One region of the Pseudoalteromonas sp. SWXJZ10B genome, then DNA from elsewhere that is predicted to be linked to it. Evidence: predicted binding sites of a transcription regulator. Region 1 holds the regulator's gene; each other region holds the start of a gene.
The links. Region 1 encodes LexA, which represses DNA repair genes until DNA is damaged. Its sites were predicted from a motif close to TACTGTATNNNNATACAGTA; they were not measured.
Positions count from the first base shown of each region.

Region 2: the regulator LexA is predicted to act here: its motif matches at 2,072-2,091, upstream of I6F54_RS11260 (YebG family protein).
Region 3: the regulator LexA is predicted to act here: its motif matches at 3,384-3,403, upstream of ruvC (crossover junction endodeoxyribonuclease RuvC).
Region 4: the regulator LexA is predicted to act here: its motif matches at 3,622-3,641, upstream of uvrD (DNA helicase II).

Region 1 covers NZ_JADYXD010000035.1:11,368-19,767, reverse strand. The annotation lists gene I6F54_RS19455 (cytochrome c oxidase subunit 3) at 1-382, opposite strand, end outside; gene I6F54_RS19450 (cytochrome c oxidase assembly protein) at 418-948, opposite strand; gene ctaD (cytochrome c oxidase subunit I) at 948-2,540, opposite strand; gene coxB (cytochrome c oxidase subunit II) at 2,540-3,682, opposite strand; gene lexA (transcriptional repressor LexA) at 4,166-4,783, opposite strand; gene I6F54_RS19430 (PaaI family thioesterase) at 4,951-5,391, shown strand; gene I6F54_RS19425 (hypothetical protein) at 5,392-5,772, opposite strand; gene I6F54_RS19420 (membrane protein) at 6,086-6,811, shown strand; gene I6F54_RS19415 (chaperone modulator CbpM) at 6,887-7,207, opposite strand; gene I6F54_RS19410 (DnaJ C-terminal domain-containing protein) at 7,207-8,175, opposite strand.
Region 2 covers NZ_JADYXD010000010.1:94,301-102,700, forward strand. The annotation lists gene putP (sodium/proline symporter PutP) at 1-1,428, shown strand, start outside; gene I6F54_RS11260 (YebG family protein) at 1,703-2,020, opposite strand; gene I6F54_RS11265 (ComEA family DNA-binding protein) at 2,333-2,629, shown strand; gene I6F54_RS11270 (DUF6170 family protein) at 2,654-2,956, opposite strand; gene dsbB (disulfide bond formation protein DsbB) at 2,958-3,476, opposite strand; gene fadR (fatty acid metabolism transcriptional regulator FadR) at 4,020-4,733, shown strand; gene I6F54_RS11285 (peroxiredoxin) at 5,098-5,703, shown strand; gene I6F54_RS11290 (TonB-dependent receptor) at 5,763-8,354, opposite strand.
Region 3 covers NZ_JADYXD010000011.1:71,379-79,778, reverse strand. The annotation lists gene I6F54_RS11885 (arylesterase) at 1-116, opposite strand, end outside; gene I6F54_RS11880 (ABC transporter ATP-binding protein) at 117-830, shown strand; gene I6F54_RS11875 (ABC transporter permease) at 820-3,321, shown strand; gene ruvC (crossover junction endodeoxyribonuclease RuvC) at 3,452-3,976, shown strand; gene ruvA (Holliday junction branch migration protein RuvA) at 3,979-4,596, shown strand; gene ruvB (Holliday junction branch migration DNA helicase RuvB) at 4,604-5,611, shown strand; gene tolQ (protein TolQ) at 6,754-7,458, shown strand; gene tolR (protein TolR) at 7,445-7,873, shown strand; gene tolA (cell envelope integrity protein TolA) at 7,878-8,400, shown strand, end outside.
Region 4 covers NZ_JADYXD010000007.1:209,345-217,744, reverse strand. The annotation lists gene I6F54_RS09385 (GNAT family N-acetyltransferase) at 1-1,414, opposite strand, end outside; gene uvrD (DNA helicase II) at 1,392-3,557, opposite strand; gene I6F54_RS09375 (hypothetical protein) at 3,861-4,085, shown strand; gene I6F54_RS09370 (YacL family protein) at 4,202-4,570, shown strand; gene I6F54_RS09365 (dUTP diphosphatase) at 4,676-5,299, shown strand; gene yrfG (GMP/IMP nucleotidase) at 5,315-5,962, opposite strand; gene nudE (ADP compounds hydrolase NudE) at 6,024-6,596, shown strand; gene cysQ (3'(2'),5'-bisphosphate nucleotidase CysQ) at 6,589-7,392, shown strand; tRNA gene I6F54_RS09345 (tRNA-Met) at 7,529-7,605, shown strand; tRNA gene I6F54_RS09340 (tRNA-Met) at 7,685-7,761, shown strand; tRNA gene I6F54_RS09335 (tRNA-Met) at 7,824-7,900, shown strand.

The sequences.
Region 1 (8,400 bases):
CGTTAGTCATTGCATTATTGCCTGCGCCTCCAAGCCAAGGTACCGACAATACGCGTGCATAAAAAAGCGCACCAAAAAAGGCCATAAAAAACATAACTTCAGAAAAAATAAACCAGCTCATACCTTGTCTAAAAGAGCGATCCATTTGTGCTGAGTACAAACCTTGGTCCGATTCATTAATTACATTTTTAAACCAGCTAAACAACATATACACAAGTACAGCAATACCGGCATAAAGCAGATAAACCCCGCTACCACCTTCTTTACCTACACTCATAACAGTCAAGCCTGCCCCTACTGCAATAAAAAACAATGCAACAGCACCTACAATAGGCCATGGGCTTTGCTCAGGTACGTAATAATGCTCATATTCTTGATTCATTTTATTTACTCCTAGTTTCACACTAGTTTAAAAAGCTAGTTGTTACTTGCCACCAGCTGTTCACTAATATCAAATACGGTATAAGATAAAGTTAATTCTTCAATATCGCTCGGCAGTGCGGTATCAACATAAAAAAGTAATTTAAATTCAAGTTCTTCCCCTGCTTTTAGAGGTTGCTGATCAAAGCAAAAACAGGCTATTTTGTGTAAATACTTTGCCGCTTTACCTGGCGAGACTGATGGTACAGCCTGCATTACTTTATCTAGGTTGCTGTTATTTTTAGCACTAAACATTACTTCACGCATTGCACCGGGTTTTACCACTACACTGTATTCTTTTGATTTAACTTCAAACGGTGCACCACTTTGTGCGTGAGTAGTAAAGCTAACGCCGACTTCTCGGTTTTGTACTATTTGTGTACTTTGCTCTGCTTGCTCAAGCGAAGGTTTTCCATTAAGCCCTGTTACATCACAAAACACGTCATACAAAGGTACTAAAGCAAAGGCAAAGGCAAACATGCCTATGCAAATAAGTACCAAACGTTTGAGTAGCGGTGCGTGTGTCATTACTTAATTACCGGCGGCGTAGAAAAAGTATGATATGGCGCTGGAGAGTCAACTTCCCACTCAAGCCCTTCTGCCCCTTCCCATACTTTTGCAGGCACTTTATCACCGCCACGCGCGCATTTAATTACCACAGCTACAAACAACAATTGCGATAAACCAAAGGCAAATCCACCAATACTTATGATTGCGTTAAAGTCGGCAAATTGAAGTGCATAATCGGGAATTCGACGCGGCATACCGGCAAGCCCTACAAAATGCATAGGAAAAAACAGTACGTTCACACTCACCAGCGATAGCCAAAAATGCCATTTAGCTAGCGTGATATTAAACATGTTGCCTGTCCATTTGGGTAGCCAATAATAAGCACCTGCCATTATCGAAAACACAGCCCCTGTTACTAATACATAATGAAAATGCGCCACTACAAAATAAGTATCGTGGTACTGAAAGTCAGCAGGTGTAATTGCCAGCATCAAACCCGAAAAGCCACCTAAGGTAAACAGCACAATAAACGCAATACTAAAAAGCATTGGCACTTCAAAAGTTATTGAGCCTTTCCACATTGTGGCAACCCAATTAAATACTTTTACTCCTGTAGGTACCGATATAAGCATGGTCGCGTACATAAAAAACAACTCGCCAGCGACCGGCATCCCAGTGGTAAACATATGATGAGCCCATACAATAAAGCTCAATAGTGCTATGGAGGATGTGGCGTATACCATTGAGGCATAGCCAAAAAGTTTTTTACGAGAAAAGGTAGGTACTATTGTAGATATAATGCCAAAGGCAGGAAGAATCATTATGTATACTTCGGGATGACCAAAAAACCAAAAAATGTGTTGGAACATCACCGGGTCGCCACCGCCTGCGGCATCAAAAAAGCTGGTCGCAAAATACTTATCGGTAAGTACCATAGTGACAGCTCCTGCAAGCACTGGCATTACCGCTATTAATAAAAAGGCAGTAATTAACCACGTCCATACAAATAAGGGCAACTTCATCCATGTCATGCCTGGGGCACGTAAGTTCACTATGGTTACAATCACATTGATTGCGCCCATTATTGAACTAATCCCCATAATATGTACGGCAAATACAAACAATGCAGTATTATCATTACTGTATGTTGTAGACAGTGGTGCATAAAAAGTCCAACCAAATGCAGGACCCCCACCAGGCATAAATAACGATGCCAATAGGATTAAAAACGCAAACGGTAAAATCCAAAAGCTCCAGTTATTCATTCTTGGCAATGCCATATCTGGCGCGCCAATCATGAGTGGTATCATCCAGTTAGCAAGGCCTGTAAAGGCCGGCATAACCGCACCAAACACCATAATTAAACCATGCACTGTGGTCATTTGATTAAAAAAGTGAGGATCGACCAACTGTAAACCTGGTTGAAATAATTCAGCTCTGATCACCATGGCCATTCCACCACCAATTAAGAACATGGTCAGCGAAAAAATTAAATATAAACTACCTATATCTTTATGATTAGTTGTGTAAAGCCAGCGTTTAAAACCTTTAGCTGGGTGATGAGCATGATGAGCTTCATTGGCGTTAGATTGTTCTACTATGCTACTCATTAGTTCGCCTCCACTTTGGCATCAAGTGCTGCCTGTATTTGACTCGGTTGAATAACATCACCCGTATCATTACCCCACGCATTACGTTTATAAGTAATAACCGCTGCTAATTGCTTTATAGATAACTGTTTGGCAAATGCTTGCATTGCCGTACCGGGTCGCCCATGGATAACTACATCAATGTGATCTTTTATATCGCCAAGCACTATAGGGCTGCCTTTAAGTGCAGGAAATACACCCGGTAACCCCATGCCAGTAGGCTGATGACATGCAGCACAATTGGCCATATATACTTGTTCGCCTAAAGTCATTAATTCTTCTTTTGGGAGGGTTTTATCAAGTAATGCGGCATCTGCTAATGCTGCTTTTTGTTTAGCTTGCTTTGCATCTGCAAGCCACGTTTTAAAATCAGCCTCAGATTTAGCGACCACCACAACGGGCATAAAGCCATGATCTTTACCACACAACTCAGCACATTGGCCTCGGTAAGTACCTTCTTCGTTTATGTTCGTCCATGTTTCGTTTATAAAGCCGGGATTCGCATCTTTTTTAACTGCAAAATCAGGTACCCACCAAGAGTGAATAACATCGTCAGAAGTCATTAAAAATCGTACTTTTTGATTTATTGGCAGTACGAGAGGTTTATCAACCTCAAGTAAGTAGTTAGGATTTTTATCTGCAAGATTCGCTATTTCATCTTGCGGGGTAGATAAAATAGAGTAGAACTCTACATCTTCACCCATATATTCATAATGCCATTTCCATTGCGAGCCTGTAATTTTAATAGTGAGATCAGCTTTGCTGGCATCTTCCATTGCAATTAGGGTTTTAGTGGCTGGTACTGCCATAGCAATTAAAATAACAAACGGGATTGCAGTCCAAAGTATTTCTACTTTAGTGCTTTCGTGAAATTGGGCAGGTACAGCCCCTTTAGATTTACGGTGATGAATAAGTGCCCAAAACATAATTGCGAACACTATCACCCCAATCACACAACATATTATAAATATGGTCATGTGCAGCTGATATACATTATTGCTTATATCGGTTACGCCTTTGCGCATATTGTATTGGCTGTTAGCCAAAACTGGGTGCGAAAAAACACATAATATAAGCCACAAGGTAGAGGTCAGTTTACCCATGTGACGGCTCCTTTGATGCTATTGCGAATGCAAAGCGAAGAGGCATACGGCTTAAACGCCAATTCGTTATTTTTATTTTTTTAGTCAATCTCATTTAATATTGATTGGTTTTGCTGCGCCAACAACGGGTTTGTGTATATTGTGTGTTCTCAAAACTAAAAAGCTGTGAGTTATTATTAGCTCAGCACATTAATAATTAGCTAAAAAATGAACAACAAGCAAGTTTTAGTATAAAAAACAATCAGGTGATATTGAGTAATTAATAAAAAATCAGTAACCAACTAGGTAACAGGAAGTTCAAAAGATGAGCAAAACAAAGGGGTTTAACGCATTCGGAGGGGGAAAATATAAGTGCAAAAAAGTTTACAGCTTAAATTGTCAGTGAGCTATTTATGCCCTATTTTTAGTGCGAATTTAAAACAGAAAATGCGTACTAATTAGTACGCATTTATAAAACTGCTTGTTTAAAAGCTATTTTTAAAGTCACATCCAATCAGCGTTTCTTATAACGCCAACGGCTAAGCCTTCAATATTAAAAGACTCATTCTCAAGATCTACTTCAATAGATTCAAAATCGTCGTTTTCAGCATGAAGTAATACTTTACGACCCGCTTTCTCAAGACGTTTTACAGTTACGTCTTCGTCTAGGCGGGCAACAACAACTTGCCCGTTTTCAGCGGTTTGAGTACGATGTACAGCAAGTAAATCACCATCCATAATACCAATATCTTTCATGCTCATACCGTTAACGCGTAGTAAAAAATCTGCAGCCGGTTTAAACATTAATGGATCGATTTTGCAGTGACTTTCAACGTGCTCTTGCGCCAAAATAGGTGAACCAGCAGCAACACGCCCTATAAGCGGTAAACCTAATTGTTCTGGCTCTTCTTCTTCAATTAACTGAATACCACGGCTTGCACCTGGTTTCATTTTAATTGCGCCTTTTTTAGCAAGTGCTTTTAAATGTTCTTCAGCAGCATTGGCACTTTTAAAACCTAATGTTTGCGCTATTTCAGCACGTGTAGGAGGCATACCAGTGTCTTTAATAAAAACTTTAATTAGTTCGAGTATTTGAGCTTGGCGGTTCGTTAATGGTCGCATACAACTGGTTTTCCATACAGTACATTTAACTGTGAGTATATACAGTTAAATAAAAATCGCAAATTTAAATTAAGCCTTAAAATAGCCAAAGTAATTTCACTTGTGTACATTTTAGGGATATAACTAACGCTAGGTTTATAAATGATTAAAAAAGCAAAGGAGTCATTATGAGTATTTGGTACCAGCCCATCACTTTAGAGCTGTGCAAGCAGTTAGAACAAGGCATTGATGGCCAAGGAACATTAATGAAAACCATGGGAATAGAAGTCACTGAAATTGGTGATGATTACTTAGTAGCCACTATGCCGGCAATTCCTGAGCATCATAACCCAATGGGAATGGTTCACGGCGGTGCTAACGTTGTACTTGCCGAAACAGTTGCCAGCTATGCAGCTAACTTTGTTGTCGATTTTACAAAATTTTACTGCGTGGGGCAGGAAATTAGCGCAAGTCATTTAAAAGCATCTCGCAACGGCACTTTAACAGCAACGGCAAGAGCGTTTCATATTGGCAAACGTAGTTCAGTGTGGGAAATAAAAATTACAAATAGCCGCAATGAGCTGTGCTGCGTATCAAAAATGACCGCAGCAGTCGTAGAGCGAAGATAGTTACTTTTCGATTGGGTAAATTGTAATTTCCATACCCGCACCAATCGCAGATATACGTAGTAATGTATCTGCATCTAAGGCTTGATTAAAGCACTTAGGGGAAGTGCCTGATTCAAAACCAATATCAAACGTTCTACGTGAACAGCTTAACCATTGCTTTAGCGCGTTACGCGAACACGATTCAATAAGCTCACATATATGGTTTATTGCTTTGTCAGGCGTGTTTACTACACCTGTTGCTTCAATACGCGCTAATTGACGGTATTCGTCTTTGTCATAATGTAAAATCGTCGCGACTTTTTTCAAGTCTGCCACTAGCAAACTAATATCTTGCTTTGATTCAAGCTCAAGATCTACATTTAAAAATTGAATTTCCGACATCGTTTCGTATTTATCCTCTAATAATTTCATTGCAAACTTTAACGCAGTTTTACCGTTATACCAAATCAACTATGCTCTATTAACCACTTTATATAGATATTTCGCAGCTTTTAAGTATTTTTTAGCGTTTAAAGCTAGCTGGATATCAAACACTCAGCTCAATTAAACAAATAAGTCATGTTAGCAATTTAAGTGTAATCTTTTTTATTTTTAAATGATTACAGTAAGCTATAGTTTAAACTGCGACAAAATGTCGCAGTAACTAATCCCATTAATGTAATAAACTAGCCTCTAAAAATAATAAGACTAAAACATGAATAAAAAAATATTTAAGTATGCTCGCAAGTTACATAAATGGCTCGGTTATTTGCTCACATTACAAATTTTAGCTTGGCTATTAGGCGGTTTAGTCATGAGCGCTATTCCTCTTGATAAAGTTCATGGGGAGCATCTTGCAACACGTACTCTTAATAACCCATTTACGCAGGCTGATTATGTTGCCTCCCTTAACGATATTGCATCTCAGGTGGTTAATCCAACACAAATAATTTTTGAGAACTTTTTAACCACACCTATAATTACAGTAATAAATAAAGATGAACAGCAAAGCTTTAACGGTATAACAGGCCGGCCTTTTGAGCCGCCAACTAAAATACAAATTACCGCAAATGCTAAAGCACACCTACTTATTGATGCTCAAGTGACAAGCGCTGTACTGCTAAAGCAAGGTATGCGAGAAGTTGGATATAAAACCAATGTTTGGCAGGTACAATTTGACGACACATTTAACACAACACTGTACTTGTCAGAAAATAACGGCAGAGTTGTCACCGTTCGCAGCACACTATGGCGAATTTTCGACTTTTTTTGGATGTTACATATTATGGATTACGATGAGCGAGAGGATTTTAATAATCCGCTGCTTATTAGTTTTGCAGCAACCAGCGTACTTTTTTGCCTAAGTGGAATATTACTACTTATGCAAAACATACGACTAAAACGATTTATCCGAATTAAAAGTAAGAATAAATCAAAGTAGTCATATTGATTTTTAAGAACTAGCGCACTCTCACCAAAGAGTAAATAAGCCCTAGGAAGTACCCAAGGGCAGATTTTATTCCAAGTGTTTAAATCGACTCAAATGTCGCTTTAACATTTCGTTTTCGAAAATCAACTCATCACGCTCATCCAGCAATTGTAAAACTAAAGCTATTGCCGACCAATCTAACGAAAAGTCATGTTGAATACGGGCCGCTTTTTTAACTAAGGTCACTGCAGATACCGTAAATTGCCACTGCGTAACATGCTTCCCCTCAATTGGAACCGCAATATTGTGCTCAACTAGCTCATATAAAATTGCTTCGCTAATATCACTACTCAAACATAGCTCTTTGCTAGTAAGTAAATCATCTTTTTGTGTCACGATAATTTGCATTATGGCTTGCTCCAGTTATTACGGGGATCAAAGTGAGCTTTTTCGGCTAATTCTTCCCACAGTTTTTTACTGGTATCATCAACAGATGTTGGATTAACAATTTTAAGCACAGCAAATAAATCACCTTTGGCTTTTTTACTCATTAATCCCTTGCCTTTAATACGCAAGCGTTGGCCAGACTGACTATTAGATGGAATAGTTAATTGGATTTTGCCTGCCAACGTAGGTAAATTTATTTTTGTACCAAGAGCCGCTTCCCATGGTGCAAGAGGGACGACTATATTTAGGTTATGACCTTCAACATCAAATAATGGGTGGGGCACTAAACTAATTTGTAAGTACAAGTCGCCATTTTGCCCGTTCGCTGACCCTAATCCGCCTTGCCCTTTTAGTCGAATTCGTTCGCCATTTACTGAGCCTGCGGGAATTTTCACTTTAAGTGATTTTTTAATTTCAGAGACACGACCACTACTATCTCGCTGCGGTAACATAAACTCAACAGGCTTAACGGTATCAACTAAAGTCTCTTCAAGAAAAATCGGGAACTCTATTTCCACATCTTGTCCTTTTTGCGCGCGAGCGGCGTTACTTCTGCTCTGCCCGGAACGATTGAATCCACCGGCGCCGCCAAACATTGAATTAACAAAATCAGAAAACTCTTGATCGGTTTGAGGATCGCTTTGCTGATAATTACTTTGCGATGAGGCATTGTTACCACCATAATTACCTTGCTGTTGACGAGCACGATTTTGTTGATGACGACGTAACTCGTCGTATTTAGTGCGTTCTTCTTTGTTATGAATGACTTCGTAAGCTTCTGCTATTTCTTTAAACTTATCTTCTGCTTGAGGCTCTTTGCTTACATCTGGGTGATATTTTCTGGCTAACTTTTTATAAGCTACTTTAACCGCTTTATCGTCTGCATCAGGCGATATTCCAAGCACTGCATAATAATCAACAAATTTCATTTGCAATCCAAATCCCCATATTGAGTAAGCTTTAAGCATACTCCTTAACGTATAATCTTGTGTGGTTAAAATACGATAAATAGTAAGAAATAAATGAATAGTGAAAATAACTTTGAATAAAAAATTAATCGGACACTTTTTAGTAATATAAGTGCAGGCCTTAAGTTAACTTTATCTTTTATCTTCAAGGCTTTAAACTGCCTGTTCCTGTAGTTCACATTTGTG
Region 2 (8,400 bases), on a different contig from region 1:
GGTATCGGACTATATGCATATAAGCAATCTACTGGCGATGTATCAGGTTACATGTTAGGTGGACGAAATCTATCACCAAGTGTTGCTGCACTATCTGCAGGTGCATCTGACATGAGTGGCTGGATTTTAATGGGCCTACCTGGTGCGATGTTTGTTACTGGTTTTAGTAGTACATGGATAGCAATTGGTTTGGTGATTGGTGCTTGGTTAAATTATCTGTTAGTTGCACCTAGATTACGTGTGTACACTGAAAAAGCAAATGACTCTATAACAATCCCAGATTACTTCTCAAATCGCTTCAATGATAAGTCAAACTTATTACGTGTTGTATCAGCTGTTGTGATTATAGTCTTCTTTACTCTTTACACGTCATCTGGTGTTGTAGCCGGCGGAAAATTGTTTGAAAGCTCATTTGGTTTAAGTTATGAAGTGGGTTTATACATTACAACGGGTGTCGTTGTTTTATACACTTTGTTTGGTGGTTTTTTAGCGGTTAGCTTAACTGATTTCGTGCAAGGTTGTATTATGTTCATCGCACTGATTCTAGTGCCTACTGTTGCATACTCTTTACTTGAACAACCTCTAGAATCTACTTTACATAGTGTAAATCCAGATATGCTTAACTGGATTGGAGCAGGCTCTGCATTGGGTATTATTTCTGCAATGGCATGGGGTTTAGGTTATTTTGGTCAACCACATATCATCGTTCGTTTTATGTCGGTACGTAGTGTTAAGGATATGCCTAAAGCTCGCCGTATTGGTATGACATGGATGATTGTTGCTGCCCTTGGTGCTGTTGGTACTGGTATATTTGGTGCTGCTTATACTTATGAAAATAATATTGTAGTTGAAGATCCTGAAACGATTTTCCTAATTCTTTCTGAGTTATTGTTCCACCCACTTATTGCTGGCTTTTTACTAGCTGCAATTTTGGCTGCTATCATGAGTACTATCTCATCGCAATTGCTAGTAAGCTCAAGTTCATTGACTGAAGATTTATATAAAACATTTTTACGTAAAGATGCTAGCGACTTTGAATTAGTTACTGTTGGTCGAATTAGCGTTGCCGTAGTGGCTATGTTTGCTATTTACTTAGCTTACGACAGAGATAGCTCTATTTTAGACCTAGTAAGTAATGCATGGGCAGGCTTTGGTGCTGCTTTCGGTCCATTGGTACTGTTCAGCCTTTACTGGAAACGTATGAATTTTGCCGGTGCGTTATCGGGTATGTTAGTAGGTGCGTTTACAGTGCTTGTTTGGGTTTATGGTCCGTTTACTATTAATGGTGAAAGCTTAAGTAGCTTTATGTACGAAATAGTACCTGGCTTTATTTTATCTAGTATCGCAATTGTTGTTGTTAGCTTAGCTACAAAAGAGCCAGAGCAAAACATTACCGCTTTATTTGATGAAGTAGAAAAAGAGCTTTAAATAGCAATTACTACTCATTTTTGAATGAGTAGTAATTAATACCAATCCGCAATAATACTTAATCATTTTGCGGGGCTAATGTGTCGCTACTGGCGTTAAAAAATTATCATTTAGAACAACTAAATATCGAATTTTTTGCCTAGCTATCAACACGTTTTTTTACCCTCAAAATAGATCACTTAATTAAGTGAATTGGTATAATAAAAAAGGGAGCAACTTAGTTGCTCCCTTTTTTATTTAGTTTGTCCCGTCCGAGGAAAGGGCAATCTACGAATTAACTTGCTTTTTTATCGTTGCTATCTTCAATTGATGCAACATTATCTGACTTTTTACTTTTTGTTGGCGCTTTGGCAACAACGGGATCTTTGCCGCCCTTTAATATAGTCATAAAGTCATCTTTGCTTTTCGCTATTTCTAAAGCAAGTGATTCAATTTGTTGCTCACTAAGCGGTACGTCTACCTTTTCTAGCATTAGCTCAAGTGATTCTGCTATATCGAGCATCTTGTCATAAGCATCAGCTTCTTTTTTGGTAGTAAACGTCATACGCTCGACTCCGTTTCGTTCTACAACATATTTAACAACAACAGCCATGATTTCTCCTGCAAAATTGCTTGGCACCGTGGTTTGTAAAAACCATTAGATTACTGTTTTTATGTACAGTAATGGTTTGTAAGTAAATTTGCAAGCGTGAAGTATTAATTTTTAGGTGTCTTAAATTTGACAAAAAACGGTAACTTTACTTTAGTTAAGCAATCACTTGTTGTACCAGCTGCATTTTCAGGATTTCGGATCATAGTGATAATGCGCTTAGGTACACTTTAAGTGATGAACTTTACAGTTCCTTATTTATTGATTTCCTGAGCAATACTCAAAATTAAGAAAAGAAGAATAAGGGCAAGTTTAATGAAAACGTTAAAAAATTTACTCATCATAAGCTTATTATGCTTACTACCTGCAACTACCGTATATGCACAACTATCGGAAGTAACCAAGCAAATGCCTCAAGTTGAGACAATTAGTATAAATAATGCTGATGCAGATATGCTTGCTAAGCTACCGGGTATAGGTAAGAAAAAAGCGCAGGCAATTGTGGATTATCGTGAAGAAAACGGTGAATTTAAAAGCGTCAGTGATTTATCGCAAGTTAAAGGAATTGGTAAAAAACTATTAGCTAAATTAGAGGGGAAAATTTCACTTTAAAGCTATTAAGTAATAATCAGGGCGCTATGCGCCCTGATTAAATTGTTTTAATGCATCGCTTAAGTGCTTTTTAGCAAAGTTAATTTCAATAGGTGTTGTTAATAGCGGATAGCAAAGCCCACCAAGTATCAAAAACGGGATTAATATCCAACCTTTAAATACCGTGAATATTAAAAATAGTGGACTTAGTAATATTAATTTAATAATACGTAGTAACACTTTATCAGTTGGCGATAACATACTTAACGAAAGTGCTATTACGTCCTGGCGCTTGCGCACTTTTAAGTATTTAAGATCATCTAATTGGCTTGAAAAAAAGGTAAACATATTAAATCGATTTTTTTGTTATTAAGCGGCTAATCACTAAAGCAAACAAAGTGATTGAGAATAGCGCAAATATAATTTCCATCCAAGCAGGCATGCTCAAACCAATAAACTGCCAATCTATATTTCCACAATCCCCGGTCGCCTGAAAAAAGCTAGGTATCCATTCGTGTAACGGCATAAACGATGGGAAGTTTGGTTCAAACTCACAGCTAAATGCAAAAGGGTCTGTGGTGGTTTGCATATCAATATGCTCGCGAGCTATAAGGTATCCCCAAACACTCGATACACCCCAAATTACATACGCTAATATACGAACTGCTTTGCTCTGTGGTTTAGTCGAACCTACAATGCCTGCACCTAATAAACCCAGTACAGCGGTACGTTGATATATGCACATTATGCAAGGCGCCAATCCCATTTGGTATTGAAAGAAAAGGGCGGTCACTTCAAGTAAAAAAACGATAGCTGTAAATAAAAGCCACGGGGTACGTTGGGTGGGTAATTGCGCAAGCCAGTTCATAAAAATTCCGCGTTTAAATAAGATGTTAGATTATGACCTAGGATAATGTATGCGGCAACAAAAAGGAAAAAAAAGCTACCGAAGTCGCTTTTTATAAGATGAAATTATTGACTACTCAATACAGCCTCAGCAGAGGTTACATGGCGCTCTACTTAGTTCCCATTGATACATAAGCTAAGTTATATCGCTTACTTATACAACATTGGTGCATTGCCTAATCACTTCTTTAAAGTTGCTGTTAGAACGCTCTGTTGCATAGGTGTTCCTTTTTAATTTACTTATGTGTATTAAGTTGATTCAGCTAAGTATGGTGTAAATAAAAATACCAATAATTACAATGTACCTACAATGAATATTGCTCTGTATATTTATACATTGTAGCGATATTAGAAAAACCTAAATTTTATTATTTATTAATCTTTAATTTCTACTCATTTGCTTATTAATATATCTGACTTTACTTGTTAGTTATGCTTCGTCTGGTACAATCAGTCAGTTATTCGTGTAAAACGATGAGTGTTGATTAATTCGAGTGGGAACTGGATGAGAATTTTTAAAGCGAAAAGCCCAGCAGGATTTGCTGAAGAATATATAGTTGAATCTATTTGGAACGGCGATTTCCCTCCAGGTTCAATTCTACCTGCCGAGCGAGAACTTTCAGAGTTAATTGGTGTAACAAGAACGACCTTGAGAGAAGTATTACAGCGTTTAGCACGTGATGGTTGGTTAACAATTCAGCATGGTAAACCAACAAAAGTAAATAACTTTTGGGAGACGTCTGGCTTAAATATTCTTGAAACACTAGCGCGCTTAGATGAAGACAAGATGCCAGAGCTGACAGATCAGCTTTTATCTGCACGTACTAATATCAGTGCTATTTATACACGTGCTGCAATTAAGTTAAATCCTGAACGTGTAATTGAAATTTTATCACAAAGTCATGAGCTAGAAGACACTGCGCAGGCATTTGCTGACTACGATTATAAAGTTCATCACGAATTAGCCGTTGCGGGTAATAACCGTATTTATGTATTAATACTCAACGGTTTTAGAGGCTTTTATTCAAAGATTGGTTGTCATTACTTCTCTGATGCCGGAACTCGTGAACTTGCTCGTCAGTTTTATAAAGATTTAACAATCTTGGCAGAAAATAAAGAGCACGATGGTGCTATTTCGATGATGCGTAAATACGGTCATCAAACAGGTGAGATTTGGCAAAAAATTCGAGGCGATATGCCCTCAGATATAATGGATTAAATTTAAACGAGAAACCTGCATTTGCAGGTTTTTTTGTAGCTGTAAAAATTAATACCGCATTATATGAATTTTTAAACAATTTAATGTATTAAGCTTTCTTCAGTAACGTCAAAAGTTCTATCTAATTACAACGCAATTTACACTTCAAAATAGACCTATTATTCAAGCAGATTAGTGCAAGTTGTAAGTGTTCGTTATTTTCGATTGCTCACATCGTTAAATGCGATTGTTCTTTTGTAGTGAATAACTTTAGAATGCCAATTAATTATATGTGTTCGCTATTGGTTTTTAATTTTTAGCGCCCATATAAGTACCAGCATTGCGAAAGCAATTGAAAACAAACTCAAAATATTTGGAGAATAAAATGGGTGTATTAGTAGGCCGCCAGGCACCAGACTTTACCGCTGCAGCTGTTCTTGGTAACGGTGAAATTGTAGATAGCTATAACCTTCATGAAACAATTAAAGGTAAAAAAGCAGTTATCTTCTTTTACCCACTAGATTTCACGTTTGTATGTCCTTCTGAACTTATTGCATTTGATAAGCGTTTTGAAGAGTTTCAAAAGCGTGGCGTAGAAGTAATTGGTGTTTCTATCGATTCACAATTCTCACATAACGCATGGCGTAACACTGCTGTTGCAGACGGCGGTATTGGTAAAGTTCAATACGCACTAGTTGCAGATGTTAAACACGAAATTTGTAAAGCGTATGACGTTGAGCATCCAGAAGCAGGTGTTGCATTTCGTGGTTCATTCTTAATCGACGAAGAAGGCAATGTACGTCACCAAGTAGTGAACGATTTACCACTAGGTCGTAACATCGACGAAATGCTTCGCATGGTTGACGCGCTAGCGTTCCACACTGAACACGGTGAAGTATGTCCTGCTGGTTGGACTGAAGGTAAAAAAGGTATGGACGCAAGCCCTGAAGGCGTTGCTAAGTTCTTATCTGAAAACGAAGGCGAGCTATAATTTAGCCCTTAGTTTTAAATAAAAAAACCGCCAATTGGCGGTTTTTTTGTGTCTTTTATTTAGAAAGAAAAGCTTACTTTAGTGTACAAGTAGCGGCCACGAGGATTATGCACAGCTGATGCATAACCGTATAAATCGCCATCGCCATCACCAATTGCAAATGGTGGCTCTTCATCAAATAAGTTATTAACACCTAAAGATATTTTAGCTGATTCAGTAATACGGTACGACGTTTGTAAATCAACAAGCGTTTGCGAGTCAATCATACGTGAAGTATTGCTATCAAAGTCTAAATTGCCATCAAAGTCGATATCAGGCGTATCTTCAAATTCGCCTACATAACTGATATTTACATTGGTGTTAAACTCACCAATTTCCCAGTTGGTTGAGAAAATAAAGCGATGCTCTGGGTAGCCATATTCACCCGTGTAATCACGACCATCTTTTTCAAACTTATCTTGATATGCCCACTCTAAATTAAATTTAAGTAAACCTAAGTCATCAAGAGAGTGGTTATAGTTTGCTGAAACATCAACACCAGACACTTCTTGCGATGATAAATTTTTAAATGTGCTGTGTATTTTTTGTATTGTGCCTAAGCTTGCTCCGCCTGTAGGAGCTAAACGAACACATACGGTACTATTTTGGTTACCACATTCTGCAGCATAAATAGGACCAAATTCTTCTTCATCGATTTTATTATCTTGAGTAATGCTCCATACATCAACACTTAAACCAAACTCAGCTGTTGGTGCCCAGATAACGCCCACGTTCCATGATTCTGACTCTTCTGCTTGTAAATCAGGGTTACCAGAGAACTCAATGTTGTAATCAAGTGCTTGGCAATCTAATCCTGTTTGTTCACAGCGCTGTGTATCAACAAAAAATTGGCTTTTTTGTGATGGACCTAAGCCTATTTGCGCTAACGAAGGCGCTCTAAAGCCTTGCGCCCAAGAACCACGAACCGTTACTTCATCAGTCGGTGCCCAGCGCAGAGCTATTTTTGGATTTGTTGTTGTACCAAAGTCGCTATAATCATCGTAACGACCGGCTAATTGTAGTTCGAGGTTTTCAGCAAGTGGGATTGAGAACTCAACATATGCAGCGTATTGTTCACGATCAGCAGAAGCTGATACTGATTCAGTACCAAATATTAAGCCACGTTGAAATTGATCATCAGGGATATCATTTACATCTTCTTCACGGTACTCAATACCGGCGGCCATCATTACAGCTTCGCCACCAAAACTAAACGCTTCACCTGTAATGTTAGCGTCAAAAGAGGTCATATGAGACTCACCGCGACGCACTAAGCTAGTTGTGATTCTGTCAATTACAGCTGGGTCGTTATATGTGCCACCGAATGGATTATAGTTACCGGCATCAATTTCTTGTTGTAAGAAATCGGTGCGTACCCAGCCTTGTGTACGATCGCCTGTTTGTAGTGATTTACTGCGACCTTTTTGTACCGCTGTCTCCCAGCTCCAATCGTTTATTTCGCCTTTTAACCCTGCAACAAAGCGTAAGGTGTCTGACTCAATGTCCCATTGGCGAGCGCCTGCATCTACTGTACGGTAACGACCAATTTGAATGTCTTCACCAAATGGATTGTTTGGGTGATTAGCGGGTACCGTAAGGCCTGCATCTTCATCAAGTGGTGTTGGTGCACCTGCAGCGACAGAGCTGTTATGCTGAACAGCCATTTCTAAAAAGCCAGTAATGCCGTTATCAAAGCGGTATTCAAATTGTGAAATAGCGCCTACACGCTCAGATGCTGGGGCAACATATCCATATGGGCCGTAATCAAATAAACAGCTACCACTTGAAGTTGCATTTTCAGCAGGACAGGCAGGGTCGATTGTTTTAACGCCATCCACATAAAAGTAGCCTGGGAAACCACGAGATGAACGGAAATCTTCACCACCATAAGGTGCTTGGTTTGCAGTGCCAAGGCTGCCCATTTCATCAGAAGAAAGAGATGTGTTTTTAAAGTAATCGATAATAACAGATGCACTACTTTTTTCGCTTGTTGTACCCCAAACTAGGCTTGCTGTTGTTTCTTCATAATTTGGACCATCCGTACCGCCATAGCCTAGGTTAATCTCAACACCATCAATATCTTTCTTTAAGATAACGTTAACTACACCCGCTACTGCATCTGAGCCATAGATAGCTGAAGCGCCATCTTTTAGTATGTCGATACGCTCAATAGCAGAAACAGGAATACTGTTAATATCTACAAATGAGTTGGTGATACCTTCAGCAAAGGCACTAATTGATACACGGCGACCATTAATTAATACCAGTGTTGCATCGGCTCCTAAGCCACGTAAGCTTACTGCAGCTGAACCGTTAGCGGTTGAATCTTGGTTGTTACCACGAGTAGAGAAAGTACCGCTACCTGCTACAGGCATTCTTTCTAGAAGTTGCTGTAAATTATCGTAACCCATGTTTTCGATTTCAGCTCTACCGATTGATTGTACCGGAGAAGGCCCTTCAATATCAGTTCGCTTAATACGAGAACCAGTAACCTGAATTCGCTCTACTTTTTTAGCTTCTTCTGCTGCGTAGGCTGTTGTTGTAAAACCTGCTGATAATGCGAGTGTTGCGCCCACAATAATGCTTGGTGTAAATGCAGTTGATTGCTTCATCCTTAAGTCCTTGTTGATATATTATAAAATTATTTGCTTAACAAGC
Region 3 (8,400 bases), on a different contig from region 1:
CCGTAGGCTGCACTTAAACTGTCACCGAGTATTAAAATCGTGTTGTTGGCTGCTGCACTCAGCGGATTGATAACTAAAAATAAAATGAATACTAAACGAAGGATTGAATGAGTCATATGTCAGCGCTTTCTCAATTAAATATAATTCAAGTTAATGGTTTGTCTAAAGTAGTCTCTACCTTTGAAGGTGAGCTACCCATCCTCAGCGACATCAGCTTTAATGTCAAGCATGGCGAGTCTGTTGCTATTGTTGGCACGTCGGGCTCTGGTAAATCAACGTTACTCAGTTTATTAGCAGGGCTTGATACAGCAAGCAGCGGTGAAATATTTTTAGATGGCGAGCCATTACACAATTTAGATGAAGAAGAGCGTGCTGCACTGCGCGCGGCTAAAATTGGATTTGTGTTCCAGTCATTTATGTTAGTACAAAGCTTAACGGCACTTGAAAACGTTATGTTACCTGCAGAGCTTGCTGGCGAAAGTGATGCGAAAGAGCAAGCAATTGCTTTGCTTGAAAAAGTAGGTTTGAGCCATCGAATTGATCATTACCCGTCGCAACTCTCTGGCGGTGAGCAACAACGTGTTGCTATTGCGCGAGCATTTATTGGTACACCTAAAATACTGTTTGCTGATGAGCCTTCGGCTAACTTAGACAGCAAAAACGGTAAAATGATTGAATCCTTATTATTTGATTTAAACACTCAACATGGCACTACGCTTATTTTAGTTACTCACGATGAAGGGCTTGCACAAAAATGTGAGCATATTATTCAAATAGAAGCGGGTTTACTGGTAAAAAGCGAAGTAGAGGACGTTGCCGATGTGGGTTAAGTTAGCGCTTAAGTTATTTTCGCGAGAATTTCGCCGTGGTGAGTTAACCGTTATAAGCGCGGCTATCGCACTTGCTGTGTTAACCGTGCTTACACTGTCGATGGTTACTGAGCGAATAGGGCAAAGTATTGCACAAAAAAGCAGTGCTTTTATTGCTGCAGATCGCGTTCTTGCCAGTGATCATGTGCTTGATACGGCCTTTATTACTCAAGCACAAAGCCAAAATTTAAAAACGGCACAAATGGTGTATTTCGACACTATGTTATTTGCCAATGACGAAATGCAGTTTAGCTCAGTAAAAGCAGCGTCTAATGCGTATCCGCTCAAAGGGCAGTTAAAAGTTAAAGATACCCTAACGGGTGAGACTAAAGTTGCCAGTAGCGGTCCAGCGCCTGGTAATGTGTGGCTAAGTGAGTCGGTATTTTACAGTTTAAATATTGATATAGGTGCGCAAGTAGAACTTGGCGCTGCATTATTTAATGTTTCAAAGGTTATTGTAGAAGAGCCCGATGCGCCATTTAATGTATTTTCAAGCAGTCGTCGTGTGCTTATTAATATTGACGATGTGGCAAAAACTGAAGTTGTGCAACCGGGTAGCCGGGTTTATTACCGCCAACTTTATGCTGGTAGTGAGGCTGACATAAATAGCTTTTATGAGTGGCTTAAACCACAAATAAAAGAAAACCAGCAATGGTACGGCGTTAAAGACCGCCAATCACCTATTTCAAACAGCTTAAACCGCGCAGAGAGCTTTTTATTACTTGCCGGCCTATTAGGTATTATTTTAGCCGCAGTGGCTATAGCCGTTTCAGCAAAACGTTATTGTGAACGCCAATACGATCCAGTAGCGATGATGAAAACGCTAGGCGGTAGCCGCTCAATGATCCGCAAAATATACATGCTTCATTTATTGCTTGTATGTGCAATGGCGGTAAGTATTGGGCTGTTAATTGGTTATGGCTTGCAAGAAATAGCAACAAGTTACTTATCAAAAAGTATGGGCACAGAGCTACCTTTAGGTGGCTTTAAACCTTGGCTGGTGGCTATAAGCACTGGCGTAATTTGTGCTGTTATGTTTTCTATTAAACCGTTGTTTGATTTATTTGATATTCCACCGCTTAGAGTGCTACGTCGCAACTTAGGCGACAAGTTAGCAGTAAGCCGTGTGCATTTAGGCATGAGTGCGCTAACCGTGTTTTTATTAATGTGGTTATTTAGTAACAACATAAAAATAACGCTTATTTTGTTTGCCTCAACACTTGCGCTAATTGGTGTGTTGTTTTTAGTATCTAAATTAATATTTGGTGGCGGCCGAAAGCTTGGCTTAAAACCGGGTAATAGTTGGTCGCTTGCAATTGCGTCTATTCAAAAACGTGCAAACGTAAATGCAGTGCAGTTAATTAGCTTTTCGTTAGCGATTAAATTACTGCTGTTTTTAGTGGTACTTAAAAACGATATGATATCTGATTGGCAGTCGCAACTACCAAACGATGCGCCTAATGCATTTTTAGTTAATATAACGCAAAATGAGCTTGGGCCAATTAATGAATATTTGGCACAAAAAGATATTCAGGTATCGGAGTTTTATCCAACTATTCGTGGGCGCGTAAATGCGGTAAACGGCGAGTTGGTTGCGCGTTCTGTATCGCTGCAAGACAACGAGAAAAAAGACGAAGAAGCACGTGCAGGTATTGGCCGTGAGCTAAACCTTACATGGCTTAAAGATGTACCAGATCAAAACGAAGTAACACAAGGCGCGTGGTTTGGTGAAAATGCAACAGCCGAAGCCTCAGTAGAGGAGTCGATGCTTGAGCGTTTAGATGTTGAGATAGGCGATACGCTTACATTTTTAATTGGTTCGCAGTCGTTCGACGCTAAAATCACCAGTGTGCGCAAAGTTAATTGGGCCACGCTTAAACCTAACTTTTTTATTATTTTAAGCCCAGATGTACTTGCAGATTTTCCGGCAACGTATATTTCGTCGGTACGTATAAACCCAGAACAAAAGCGTGATTTTAGCCAGTTATTGCGTACTTACCCTACTATTACAGCGATTGATATTGATAACTTTGTTAAGCAAATACAAACAACTATTTCGCAAGTATCACTCGCCATTGGCTTTGTACTTGCAATTGTTGTGCTGTGTGGTGCGCTTGTACTTATATCGCAAGTGCAAGCTAGTTTAGGTGAGCGTATGCAAGAAATTGTAATACTGCGAACACTTGGCGCTAAAAGCCGATTAATTAAAAACGCGACCTTGTACGAGTTTTTATTACTCGGCGGTTTAGCTGGCTTAGTTGCTGCATTTTTTAGTGATATAGCGCTTTTAATTGTGCAGCAACAAATGTTTGATTTAGCAGGTAAGTTACATCCGCATATATGGATTATTGGTCCGGTAGCTGGCGGTGTATTTGTGGCTGGTTTAGGCTATTTAATGATTGCCCGAACACTTAAACAAAATACCCAAGGATTAGTGCGTGCCCTAGGGTAAGCTTAAACTAACATGCTCCTTCAAATGCCCACCTAACACGTGGGCATTTTTGTTTTTCTTTGTACTGGTAATTTATACAGTGCTCTGGCATTATTAGCGTAATTTAAAAATAATAACAATGGAGTGCTGTTTGGCCATTATTTTAGGGATCGATCCTGGTTCACGTTTGACCGGATATGGCGTTGTTGCCCACCAAGGTTCTAAATTTACATACTTAGGCAGTGGTTGTATTAAGTTAGCCGATCATCCTTTTCCGGTTAGGCTTAAAATGATCTATCAAGGCATTACACAGCTTATTGAGCAGTTTTCGCCAGAAACCTTTGCCATTGAAAAAGTATTTATGGCGCATAACCCCGATTCTGCTTTAAAGCTTGGCCAAGCTAGAGGCGCTGCTATTGTTGGCGCTGCAATGGCCGACTTGCCCGTATTTGAATATTCAGCTAGGCAAATTAAGCAAGCAGTAGTAGGTAACGGTGGCGCTGATAAAACTCAAGTGCAACACATGGTAAAAAATATTTTAAAACTACCAGGTACGCCACAGGCCGATGCAGCTGATGCACTTGCTATTGCGATTTGCCACGCTCACTCAGAACAAAATTTAATTAAACTAGCGGGTAGCGCAAGCAAAATCGTTAGAGGACGTTTAAGGAAATAACTATGATAGGCCGCTTAAATGGTATTTTAGTCGAAAAACAGCCACCAGAAATATTACTCGAAGTAAGTGGTGTCGGTTACGAAGTACAAATGCCAATGACCTGTTTTTACGATTTACCAAAAATTGGTGAAAACGCGATTGTTTACACCCACTTTGTAGTGCGTGAAGATGCTCAGCTATTATTTGGTTTTAATAATAAAGTAGAACGCGCCTTGTTTAGAGAGCTATTAAAAGCAAATGGCGTTGGGCCAAAACTTGGCTTAGCTATTTTATCGGGCATGTCGGCAAAGCAATTTGTAAGCTGTGTAAATAACGAAGACTCAACGTCGCTTGTTAAATTACCGGGTGTAGGTAAAAAAACAGCAGAGCGTTTAGTACTCGAAATGAAAGACAGATTAAAAGATTGGGGTAATGATTTATTTACGCCATTTAGCGACAGCGCAGTAATAGAGCCAATGAGCGATGCGACAATAGCTAATAACGCAGCCGATGATGCCGTATCGGCACTGCTTGCATTAGGTTATAAATTGCCACAAGCCCAAAAAGCAGTAAAATCGATAAGCAAACCCGATATGTCTACTGAGGTTCTTATTAGAGAATCTTTAAAATCAATGTTGTGAGTAACCCATGATTGAAGCGGATCGCTTAATTGATGCGACTGAAAAAACAAATGAAGACTCTATAGATCGTGCAATAAGGCCTAAACTTTTAGCCGACTACAGAGGCCAGCCTCATGTTAAGCAGCAAATGGAAATTTTTATTGAAGCTGCCCGAACCCGTGGTGAAGCGCTCGATCATTTATTAATATTTGGCCCACCAGGGCTTGGTAAAACCACGCTTGCAAATATCGTTGCTAACGAATTACACGTAAGTATTAAAACAACATCCGGCCCTGTACTTGAAAAAGCAGGCGATTTAGCTGCGTTACTTACTAATTTAGAAGAAGGCGATGTACTGTTTATCGATGAAATACACAGGCTAAGCCCGCAAGTTGAAGAAATACTGTATCCAGCAATGGAAGACTACCAGCTTGATATAATGATTGGTGAAGGCCCAGCTGCGCGTTCTATTAAATTAGACTTACCTGCATTTACGCTTATTGGTGCCACTACGCGAGCAGGCTCACTTACATCGCCACTACGTGACCGTTTTGGTATTGTGCAGCGATTAGAGTTTTATTCTGTAGAAGATTTGTCGCACATAGTAGGGCGCTCTGCACATTATCTTGGTTTAGAAATGTGTGACGACGGCGCAACCGAAATTGCACAACGCTCGCGCGGTACACCACGTATTGCAAACCGTTTATTACGCCGTGTACGCGATTACACACAGGTAAAATCTGACGGTACAGTAAATGCCGAAGTAGCTAAGCAAGCGCTTGATATGATTGACGTAGATAAAAGTGGTTTTGATTATATGGATCGCAAATATTTACTCGCCATAATTGAAAAATTCATGGGCGGCCCAGTAGGACTCGACAATGTAGCTGCAGCTATTGGTGAAGAGCGTGAAACAATAGAAGATGTAATAGAGCCGTTTTTAATTCAGCAAGGATTTATTCAGCGTACTCCGCGTGGTCGAATCGTGTCTGACAGTGCATATCATCACTTTGGTTTACTTCCTAAAAAAGACTAGCCTCATCATATACATTACTTGCTGTGGTTTATTGCGCAGCAGGTAATTGACTTAGTATACCTTTCTTTCAAATATTTATACGGCTGGTATTTTACCCAAAACCTCAGCACACTGTTGCAAATGTTATTTCAAAATACTTATACGCTTCATAGTTAACTGTTAATTCACAGGGCGTTAAGACTCGCGAAGCTATCCTGCGTACCATTCAAACTAGTAACCGAATTACTTATTGTAAAATAGGTAGGGCAATTATTAGTTTATAAATAATACCAATCTGCTTATATATGGGGTCTACTTAACGTTAAGAAAATTACGCTAGAACTAGGCAAAAGTTTTTGTATCTAGTTGTTCTAAATAAAAAATTTTTAACGACGTTATAGTGCAATTTAATTCGTTAAATTGATCAAAGATTTATGCAGGTTGGTATAAAATATGTAGCGCACCAAATTGCAGGCAAAAAAAAGCCCGCAAAAAATGCGGGCAAACAACAAGTTGAAGGAAGTAATCCAGGGAACTACGTTTTACTGAATTTGGTTTTATCCAGAAAGAGTAAAACAATGTAATACGATAAAATATCCTATTACTAAGAACTTGGCTTAATGAAACTATCTCATTCAGTGCGCTAGTTCGGTATGGGAGAATAATACGTAAGATCACCTTTTTATTCAAACTAGAAAATTTGTATTTTCAGATTAGAAAAACTAATTCGGTGAATTTTATTGTTGTTTGAATCTTGCGCGTTAATTAATCGTTAAATTTATAAGTTAATGAAATTTATGGCTTAAGTTATTTCTTTTGATGTGGCTCGGTATTAGTTTTACTGTTACGTGAAGGTAAGGCTTATAGGTTTTGAGTGTTTATGCTCTTATTTTGAATAAACGGCGCATTTTATGACGTTTTACTTATATATTTACGCATATTTATAGTTAGCGAGTTTATTTAAAAGATTAAATAAAATACTGAGGCAAAGGGAAATGCCAACTAAAGCTGTTTTTTAACGTTTTTTGTTGCCTATTCATAGCAATACCGTTGTCAGCTTGAAATGGACTAGATACACTAGATGCAACTTTTGACCGTATAAACGGTCATATTTACACAAATTAACCAATTTGCCGTATTTTGAAATTACTTAGGAGTTTAACGTGGGATCAGGGCTTAATTTTTTAGACCTAATTTTAGAAGCAAGCTTGCTTGTTCAGTTAGTGATGTTAGGGCTAGTTGCCATGTCTGTAATGTCGTGGACAATTATATTTCAGCGTAAAAAAGCAATATCAGATGCACTATCAAATGCTAAGAAATTTGAGCAAAAATTTTGGTCTGGTATTGATCTAAGTAAATTGTATAACGAAATATCGTCACGCAGCGGTCAGTCTCAAGGTATTGAAGCCTTATTTACTTCAGGCTTTAAAGAGTTTGCTCGTCATAAAAAGAATACATTTCAAAGTGCGAGTATTGTTATGGAAGGGACGCATCGTTCTATGCGTGTTGCGCTTTCTCGTGAAATTGAAAAAATTGAATCTAGCTTATCGTTTTTAGCAACGGTAGGTTCTATTAGTCCGTACATCGGTTTGTTTGGTACAGTTTGGGGTATTATGAATGCCTTTATTGCACTAGGTGAAGTTAAGCAAGCTACATTACAAATGGTAGCACCCGGTATAGCAGAGGCACTTATTGCGACTGCTATGGGTTTATTCGCGGCAATTCCGGCCGTTATTGCTTATAACCGCTTTTCAAACAGTGTTGAAAAGCTTGAGTCTCACTATATTAACTTTATGGAAGAGTTTGCTAATATTTTACACCGTCAAGCAGCTACACAAATAGAGGCACAAGCGAATGTATCAGCGTAAAAAGCGCCGTCCGGTCGCAGAAATTAATGTAGTACCTTACATTGATGTAATGTTGGTATTACTTATTATATTTATGGCAACAGCACCGCTTATTACACACGGTGTAAAAGTTGATTTACCTAAAATGGAAGAGTCTGATTTAGTTGATACTAAAGATACTCCGCCCATTATTGCTTCAATTGATGCAGAGGGTAAATATTATGTAAGCGTAGGTACTGATCCTGAAGAGCCTATGGAAGCACTTGATGTTGCTGCGGTTATAAAATTACAGTTAATGAAAAACCCTGACGTGCCAGTTATGATTAAAGGCTCGGGTAAGGTGTCGTATCAAGAAGTATTATTACTAATGGATTTTTTGAAAAATGCAGGCGTACCATCAGTAGGATTAATGACTGAATCCTTTGAGGGGAAGTAGCTGTATGAATAGTTCAGTAGTAAAATCGATAGTACTTCATTTAGGAATTGGTGGTTTTTTGTATGCGTCTGCAAACATTCATCCGCCAGCACCTAAAGTAATGGAAGTAACGCTTAATTCGGCTATACCTACGCCAGATAAAGCAGTATCAGCCGTTACAGTTGATCAAAAACAAGTTGAGCAAAAAATTGCTGAACTTCAAAAGAAAGAAAAAGATAAAAAAAGTGCTGAAGACAAACGTATCCGCGATTTAGAACGCAGAGCAGCCAATGCACGTAAGCAACGCGAATCTGAATCTAGGCATATTAAAAAGCTAGAGCAAGAACGTAAAGCTAAAGAAAAAGAAACAGCCGAGGCGCAAGCACAAGCTAAAAAAGCACGTGCCATTGAGCAAAAAGAGCGCGCTAAAGCTAAGCAAGCTGAAAAGCAAAAGCAAGAAGCTGAAAGTGCAGCAAAAGCTGCTGCTGATAAGCGTAAAACCGAAGAAGACGCACTTAAAAAAGCAGAAGCTGAACGTAAAAAACGTG
Region 4 (8,400 bases), on a different contig from region 1:
AGTCATTATTAAAACTAAGTTGTGAGAGGGTTTGAGCCATTAAATGACCCTGTGGGCGGCGCTCTCCGCTTATAACCTGTAGAGCAAGTTCTTCACTTAAACCACCTTCTATTGCGATTAAACATACACCAACTAATCGATTGTTAATTTTGCTGATGAATATTCGTTGCGATGGTGCGTCTAGTAGTTGGCGTAAATCGTTTACACTACTTTGATAGTGAGCCAATGCAAGCAGGGCAATAACTTGTTGCAGTAAAGGCTCATTGTTTACAAGGGATTGCTGAGTTATTTCGCTGTGAACTGGCTGCTCTAATTGCTCACTACTTAACTCTTTATATTGTGCATCGAGTGCAAGCAAGGTGCGAATGTGCTTCTCGAGGGGATCGTGTTTAGCAAAACGCAGTGGCTCATCAAGCGTTACAACTTTAGAGGCTTTATAGTGCGCTTTTATATAGTTACTAAAGCGAATGGTATAACCCCTACCATTGCCCTCATACCCAACCAGTGTACTTGCAAAGACTATACGAGGGTAATGAGCTAGCATTTTTAGCAATAACGGTACAGGGATCGCGGCAGCTTCATCAATGAGTAATAAATCGCACTCAGGTAATGCATTTAATAACGCGTCAGGTGCAACGTAGTGCAAGTTGGCGAGCTGTTTATGTTGAGCGTTGTATTGCAGGTCTAACTCGTTGGCTAAATGTTTAAAGCTACTATGGGTCGCTTTAAACTGAGTGCTGCAAATAATTACTTTTTTATCAGTCAATTTTGCGGCAGCTAAGCCAAGTGCTGCCGACTTGCCTCTACCTCTATCAGCATTAATGAGTAAAGGTCTGTTGGCACGGCCATTAGCTACTTTTACTATTTGTTCCACGCAGTTTTGCTGTGGTAGATAGTCAATTTTATTATCCATAACAGAGCTGACGAGATTACTAATACAGCCATTTTTTTCACTAAAATGAAAAGCGGGTAATTGCTTAATAATAGCCGCGAAACGTTGATTAAATAAACTGTATTCAATACTCTGACCGTGTGATTGCACTGTACTTAATGAGGGGTCTTGCCAAGAGGCTAAATCATTTAATTCGGGCAGTAATAAAAACAGTATACCGCCTGCTTTAACGGTGCCGGTAAGTGCTGCAAGTTTATCAGGGTGTAAACCACTAAAACCATCGTAAACAGCATGAGCAAATTCTTGCCCTAAAATTTGGTGAGTGCGAGTAGGCCAGTACGAATTTTTAATCGCGCACTGCTTTGATACAACAAGTGTATTGTTTTCATCTATTAATGAGTTAAGTAATTCATAACACCAAGCAGGGCTGCCCGTAATCAACACTAGCTGACGATGATACGCGCCAGCTAGTTGTTGTTCTAACTCATTTAGGTGAGCTTTATACAGCTTGTAATCGTGCATAGGCCGTTACTAACCATTTACTGCCAAGGTCGTCAAAGTTAACTTGTACGCGAGATTGCGCGCCACTGCCTTCGTAATTAAGTACGGTACCAACACCAAACTTAGCATGCAAAACTCGTTGCCCTAAGTTAAAGCCACTGTCTTCAAATGCGGCATGGCTAACTGATGCGCTAAAACGCCCGGCGGCAGGCGGGCGAGAAACCTGTGTTTTAATACGAATTTCTTCAACGCAGTCCTCAGGTATTTCGCGTAAAAAGCGTGATGGGCTATGGTATTTTTCTTGCCCGTATAAACGGCGACTCTCAGCATGGCTAATGTATAACTTATCCATTGCTCGTGTCATGCCTACATAACAAAGGCGGCGCTCTTCTTCCAAACGACCAGACTCTTCGTTACTTTGCTGAGAAGGGAACATGCCTTCTTCTACGCCCACCATAAACACTAACGGAAACTCTAAGCCTTTAGCTGAGTGAAGCGTCATCATTTGAACGGCGTCTTCGTGCTCTTCTGCTTGTCCTTCACCTGACTCAAGTGACGTATGTGCTAAAAAGCCTTGTAAAGGCGAGCTGTATTCTTCGTCTTCAGGAAGTTCGTACTGGTCACATGCGCTAATTAGCTCTTCTAAGTTTTCTACGCGAGCACGGCCTTTTTCACCTTTTTCAGCTTGGTACATTGCCATCAAGCCTGAGGTTTGAATTGTGTACTTGGCTTGCTCATGCAAAGTTAGATCGCTAATTTTATCTTCTATTTGTTCGACTAGTTCTACAAACTTACTTACTGCACCAGAGGCACGGCCAGATAAATGCTGTTGCTCTACAATTGCTTTTGCTGCATACCAAAGCGGTAATGACTCTGCTCGTGCACAGTCGCGTATGTGGCTCAATGTTTTGTCGCCAATACCGCGCGCTGGCGTATTAATTACGCGCTCAAAAGCGGCATCATCTTGACGATTACCCACTAGGCGTAAGTACGACAACGCATCTTTAATTTCTTGTCGTTCGAAGAATCGCATACCACCATAAATACGGTATTTTAAGCCTTCTTGCAGCATGGCCTCCTCAAGTACACGAGATTGCGCGTTACTACGGTATAAAATTGCGGCATCTTGTAGGGCATTACCTGCATTTAACCAGCTTCGTAGTTTGCTACTTACAAAGCGTGCTTCGTCTAACTCATTAAATGCTGCATAAATAGAGATTGGCTCGCCGTCGTTACCGTCGGTCCACAAGCTTTTACCCATACGTTCTGAGTTATTTTGAATTAATGCGTTAGACGCTTTCAAAATAGTCGCTGTTGAGCGGTAGTTTTGTTCAAGACGAATGGTTTCTGCGCTAAAGTCAGTTAAAAAACGTTTAATGTTTTCGATTTTAGCACCACGCCAACCATAAATGCTTTGGTCATCGTCGCCTACAATCATAATGCTGTTAGTATCGCCAGCAAGTAATTTTAACCAAGCATATTGAATGGTATTTGTATCTTGGAACTCGTCTACGAGCATATGCGCAAAGCGTTGCTGATAATGACGCAGTAACGTAGGGTTATTTTTTAACACTTCGTAGCTGCGTAGTAATATTTCAGCAAAATCAACTAGGCCCGCTCTATCACAGGCCTCTTGATAGGCGGCATAAACACGCAGCATCATTTGCTCATTAATATCGTATGCTTGAATATCTTTAGGGCGAAGTGCTTCATCTTTTTTGGCGCTTATGTACCAGCCAAATTGCTTAGCGGGCCATTTTTTATCATCAATATTCATCGATTTTAATAAGCGCTTGATCATCCGAAGCTGATCGTCAGAGTCTAAAATTTGAAAGGCTTCTGGTAAATTAGCTTCACGGTGATGAGCACGTAAAATACGATGCGATAAACCATGGAAAGTACCAATCCACATACCACCTACAGGCGCTTTTAGTGTTTCTTCAACGCGGCCACGCATTTCTTTAGCGGCTTTATTAGTAAATGTAACTGCAAAAATACTGTAAGCGGAGGCTTGCTCAACTTGCATAAGCCACGCAATACGATGAACTAACACTCGTGTTTTACCAGACCCAGCACCTGCTAATACCAGCATGTTTTGTAGTGGGGCTGCAACGGCATCGCGTTGTTTGTCATTTAAGCCATCGAGTAATTGTGAAACGTCCATCGTTACGCCTTTTTAATCAATATTGTGGGCAGTATAACAGGTGTTTTTGTTAGGCTAAATAAAATACTGTTTTTATAAACAGCTATTTATAAAATAGTGTTCAAAACGAGTAACTTGCTAATTAATTAAGCGAATAAAAAAGTGTAAACGGATAACAATAATTGCTAATTTGACCTAATTTTAGCAAAATCTACCAACTCTCTAAATCTAGACTAATTTAACTATTTGATTTGTAAGCTTTAATAAATTGGCATAGAGTGTGTAGGTAAATAATTATAAAATCAAATAAATACAGAGGTTAGTATGGCAGATCAAGGTTCTGGCGGTAACGTAATTGCAGCATTATGTAATATATTTTTTCCTGGTTTAGGGCAGTTAGTGCAAGGGCGTATTTTAGCGGCTATATTTTTTGCACTCGCTATTATAATAAGTTACGCACTAATTTATGTGCTTGTAGGCTTTGTACTTGTGCCTATTATTTACTTATGGTCGATCATTGACGCAGCGCGTTATAGATCGCGAAGTTAACGGTTTTAAAGTTGAGTAAAATAGCGCCCATGTGGCGCTATTTTACTTTATATGTCCTGTGGTTTACGGGCGTTTACGTATATAATTACGCAATTAAAGATTTACAGGCAAACCCTATGGAATATCAATTTATTCGCGACCCTATTAGTGGGCTACGTATTAAAATAAGCAGTGAACACGCTATTATTGGTCGCTGGCTAAACGAAGAAATAGGCAAAGACAAAGTAGCCATGGTGCAAGCGCTTATTGCATCGGTAAGTTCAAGCTATGAGCCGCTAACGCTAAAAGGCCAAGAAATAGATTTAATATTAACGAAAGACGAAGCATTATTTGAAGCCCATGCACTTCATCAAGACAGCGAAGACCTAATAGCGTATCAAGATGACGATTTAGCGCTTGAAGAAAATGGTTTAAGTAGTGGTTGTGGCTTTGAAGATTTCATTGATTTAATTGATTCATGGCATGAGTTTACGACGTCACGATAAACATAACTAGCACACTAATAAAAATATACAGCAATGCACAATCAGCATTTTATCTGTATTATTACACCAACGAAAATTACGCCAACCAAAACGACAGGAATTGATATGTCTGCCAATTTAAACAAGCTAGTAGTGATGCTAGAAATGCAAAACGCCATGAATACTAAAGTACATGAGCAATGGTTTACTCAAGGGTTTGAATGGTACCGCGCTATTTGGGTTGAGTGTGCTGAAATGCTAGATCATCATGGTTGGAAATGGTGGAAAAAACAAACACCAGATACTGAACAAGTTATTTTAGAGTTGGTTGATATTTTTCATTTTGGTCTATCGCTTAGAATTGACGGCGAAACTAGCTACGAAGACTTAGCAAAGCAACTTGAAACTGAGCTTAGTAATGCTCAACAAGCTGATGACTTTAAACAAACACTAGAGATATTAGCGGCGTCTGCTGTTGCTGATAAAACGTTTAATGCAGGTGCTTTTGCCGGCTGTATGGCGCAAATAGGTATGGATATTGATGATTTATATCGCGGCTACGTAGGTAAAAATACGTTAAACTTTTTCCGCCAAGATCACGGTTACAAAGATGGTAGCTATATTAAAGAATGGAATGGGCAAGAAGATAACGAGCATTTAGTTGAAGTAGTTAAAAGCCTTGATACAGAACATGCAGATTTTGCAAAGTTAGTATATCAAGGGCTAGAAGCGCGTTACCCAAAAATTTAAGTCACGTAAGTTGAGTTAGATAATCTTACGATAGTCGGTAACACTTAGGTAATCGGCTATTTCGTTATGTGGTTGTTGGCTATCTGGGTTAGCAACTGCAAGTAAGTGCTCAATGCCGTATTCTCGTGCGGCATTCAAAACCGGCACACTGTCATCTACAAACAAAGTGCGCTGCTTATTAAACCCTAAGTCTTTTTGTACTTGGTGCCACAAACTTTGTTGCTCTTTACTTACTCCATATTCATGAGTAGACACTACGCCATCTAGGTAGTTATCAATCGCTGTATGCTCAAATTTAAGCATGACACTCTCAGGGTGGGCGTTGGTAAGTAAAATTAACTCTTTGCCTGCTTTTTTAAGCTCAGTTAAAAAATGAGGTACGTCTTCGCGCATTTTAATTAAATGCTGAGACTCTCGTTTAAGCTCCATTATAGGCAAGCTTAATTGCTGCTCCCAATAATCTAAACAATACCACTGTATTTGACCGCTCACAGCTTGATAGCGTTTTAAAATATCTGCTTTAGCTGCATCTAGGCTAATGCCCCTTGCTAATGCGTGTTGCGCAGGAATAACGTTAAGCCAAAAATGACTGTCGTAATGTAAATCGAGTAATGTTCCATCCATGTCGAGCAAAACGGTATCGATTTTTGACCAATTTAACATAGGAATTTCAACTTATAAGGTTTATTATTGAACTAACTGCCATGATAGCAAATTAACGCCAATGACACAGAAAAAGCACCCAACACCACCACAAATCCTCAGTAACAATGTTGTCGCTAAAAGCCGCCTGTTTACTGTGGAGTCTTTAGAGCTAAAGTTTTCTAATAACGAAGAGCGTCAGTATGAGCGAATTCGCGGCGGTGGCCGGGGAGCAGTGATGATTGTTCCGTTAAGTGCAGACAACGAATTACTACTTGTACGTGAATACTGTGCGGGCACAAACGATTACCAGTTAGGTTTTCCTAAAGGCTTAATCGATCCGGGCGAAACGCCAGAGCAAGCTGCTAACAGAGAGCTTAAAGAAGAAATTGGCTTTGGTGCTGAGTATTTTAAACCATTAAGAACAGTAACAATGGCGCCGAGTTACTTTAATGCCACTATGCATATTTTATTTGCTAAGCAATTATACCCACAAACCCTTATTGGCGACGAACCAGAGCCGCTTGTTGTTGTTAAGTGGCCATTAACTCAGTGGCAGTCATTATTAGACCAAGAAGATTTTACCGAAGCACGCAGTGTTGCAGCTTTGCTATTATTAGATAAGTATTTAGCGTCTGGAGCTGCCGATGAATAAATTAATCGAACCGTGTATTGAATTAGCTGAGCGTGCTGGCGATGCAATTATGGCCATTTATAAAAAAGGCGATATTGGCCAACAAGAGAAATCAGATAATACGCCTGTTACCAAAGCTGACTTAGCAGCAAATGACGTACTGGTTGCTGGATTAAAAGTCTTAGCGCCCGATATCCCAATTATGTCGGAAGAAACACCTATACCTGCACTTGCCGACAGACAGGACTGGCAGCGTTATTGGTTACTCGATCCGATGGATGGTACAGGCGAATTTATTTTAGAAAGTGGCGACTTTGCAGTAAACATTGCATTGATTGAAAATAATCATCCTGTGCTTGGCGTTATTCATTGGCCTGCAAAAGGTGTGACTTATTTTGCTACAGCTAAAAATGGTGCCTTTAAACGTGAAAACTCAATTGATAAGCAAATATCTGTAGCGCCGCCAGAGAACTTGACGCTTGCAGTGAGCCGCCGCCAAAAAATAGAAGCGGTGAGTCAGTATTTAAATAGTCAGTTTACAACTATTGCTATTGGCTCGTGCTCATTAAAAGCTTGTACTGTTGCAGAAGGTAAAGCAGATTGTTTTTTAAGAATTGGTCCAACGGGAGAGTGGGATACAGGTGCTTCACAAGTTATTGTTGAAGAAGCCGGTGGTTGTATTACCGATGCAGAATTTAACCCGCTAACGTACAACCAACGCGAGAGTACTGAGAACCCTGACTTTATAGTGATGGGGCATCCAGACTGGGAATGGCAAAAAATGATTAATCCGCATCAAAGGTTGAGCGCAGAATAGCAATTTGATTGCTTTTTGTTCGGTTGAACAACTTTAATTAGTTTAGGCCTTGCATTAAATGTTTATTCCTATATAGTAGCGCTCTCTTCAAGGCAGGCTCGTAAATATTACGAAAATGTTTTAAAGAAATTACAGGCGCGGGATGGAGCAGTCTGGTAGCTCGTCGGGCTCATAACCCGAAGGTCGTCGGTTCAAATCCGGCTCCCGCAACCAATTTTTTATAAGATTTGGTTACTGTAAACTCTAGCTTAAGAGATAAAATAAAGTAGTCGATAGACTTAAAATACACAGGCGCGGGATGGAGCAGTCTGGTAGCTCGTCGGGCTCATAACCCGAAGGTCGTCGGTTCAAATCCGGCTCCCGCAACCAATTCTTTAATTGGAAGCCAAGTTGTAATGTAAGCAACTTTAAACAAGTCTACAAATTTCAGGCGCGGGATGGAGCAGTCTGGTAGCTCGTCGGGCTCATAACCCGAAGGTCGTCGGTTCAAATCCGGCTCCCGCAACCACTGAAATTAAATACATAAAAAGCTAAAACAAAATCGCACTCTTTATCGAGTGATTTTTTGCGTCTGCAGTTTAATTAATTCCTATAATTATAAAACTCACCGTTACTACGCAAAATACTCTGCATAAGTAAGCGAAGGTCGTCGGTTCGCTTTTTACAAACTCAAGCTCCCGCAACCACTGAAATTAAATACCTAAAAAGCTAAAACAAAATCGCACTCTTTATCGAGTGATTTTTTGCGTCTGCAGTTTAATAAATTCTTATAATTATAAAACTCACCGTTACTGCGCAAAACACTTTGCACAAGTAAGCGAAGGTCGTCGGTTCGCTTTTTACAAACTCAAGCTCCCGCAACTACTGAAATTAAATACCTAAAAAGCTAAAACAAAATCGCACTCTTTATCGAGTGATTTTTTGCGTCTGCAGTTTAATTAATTCCTATAATTATAAAACTCACCGTTACTACGCAAAATACTCTGCATAAGTAAGCGAAGGTCGTCG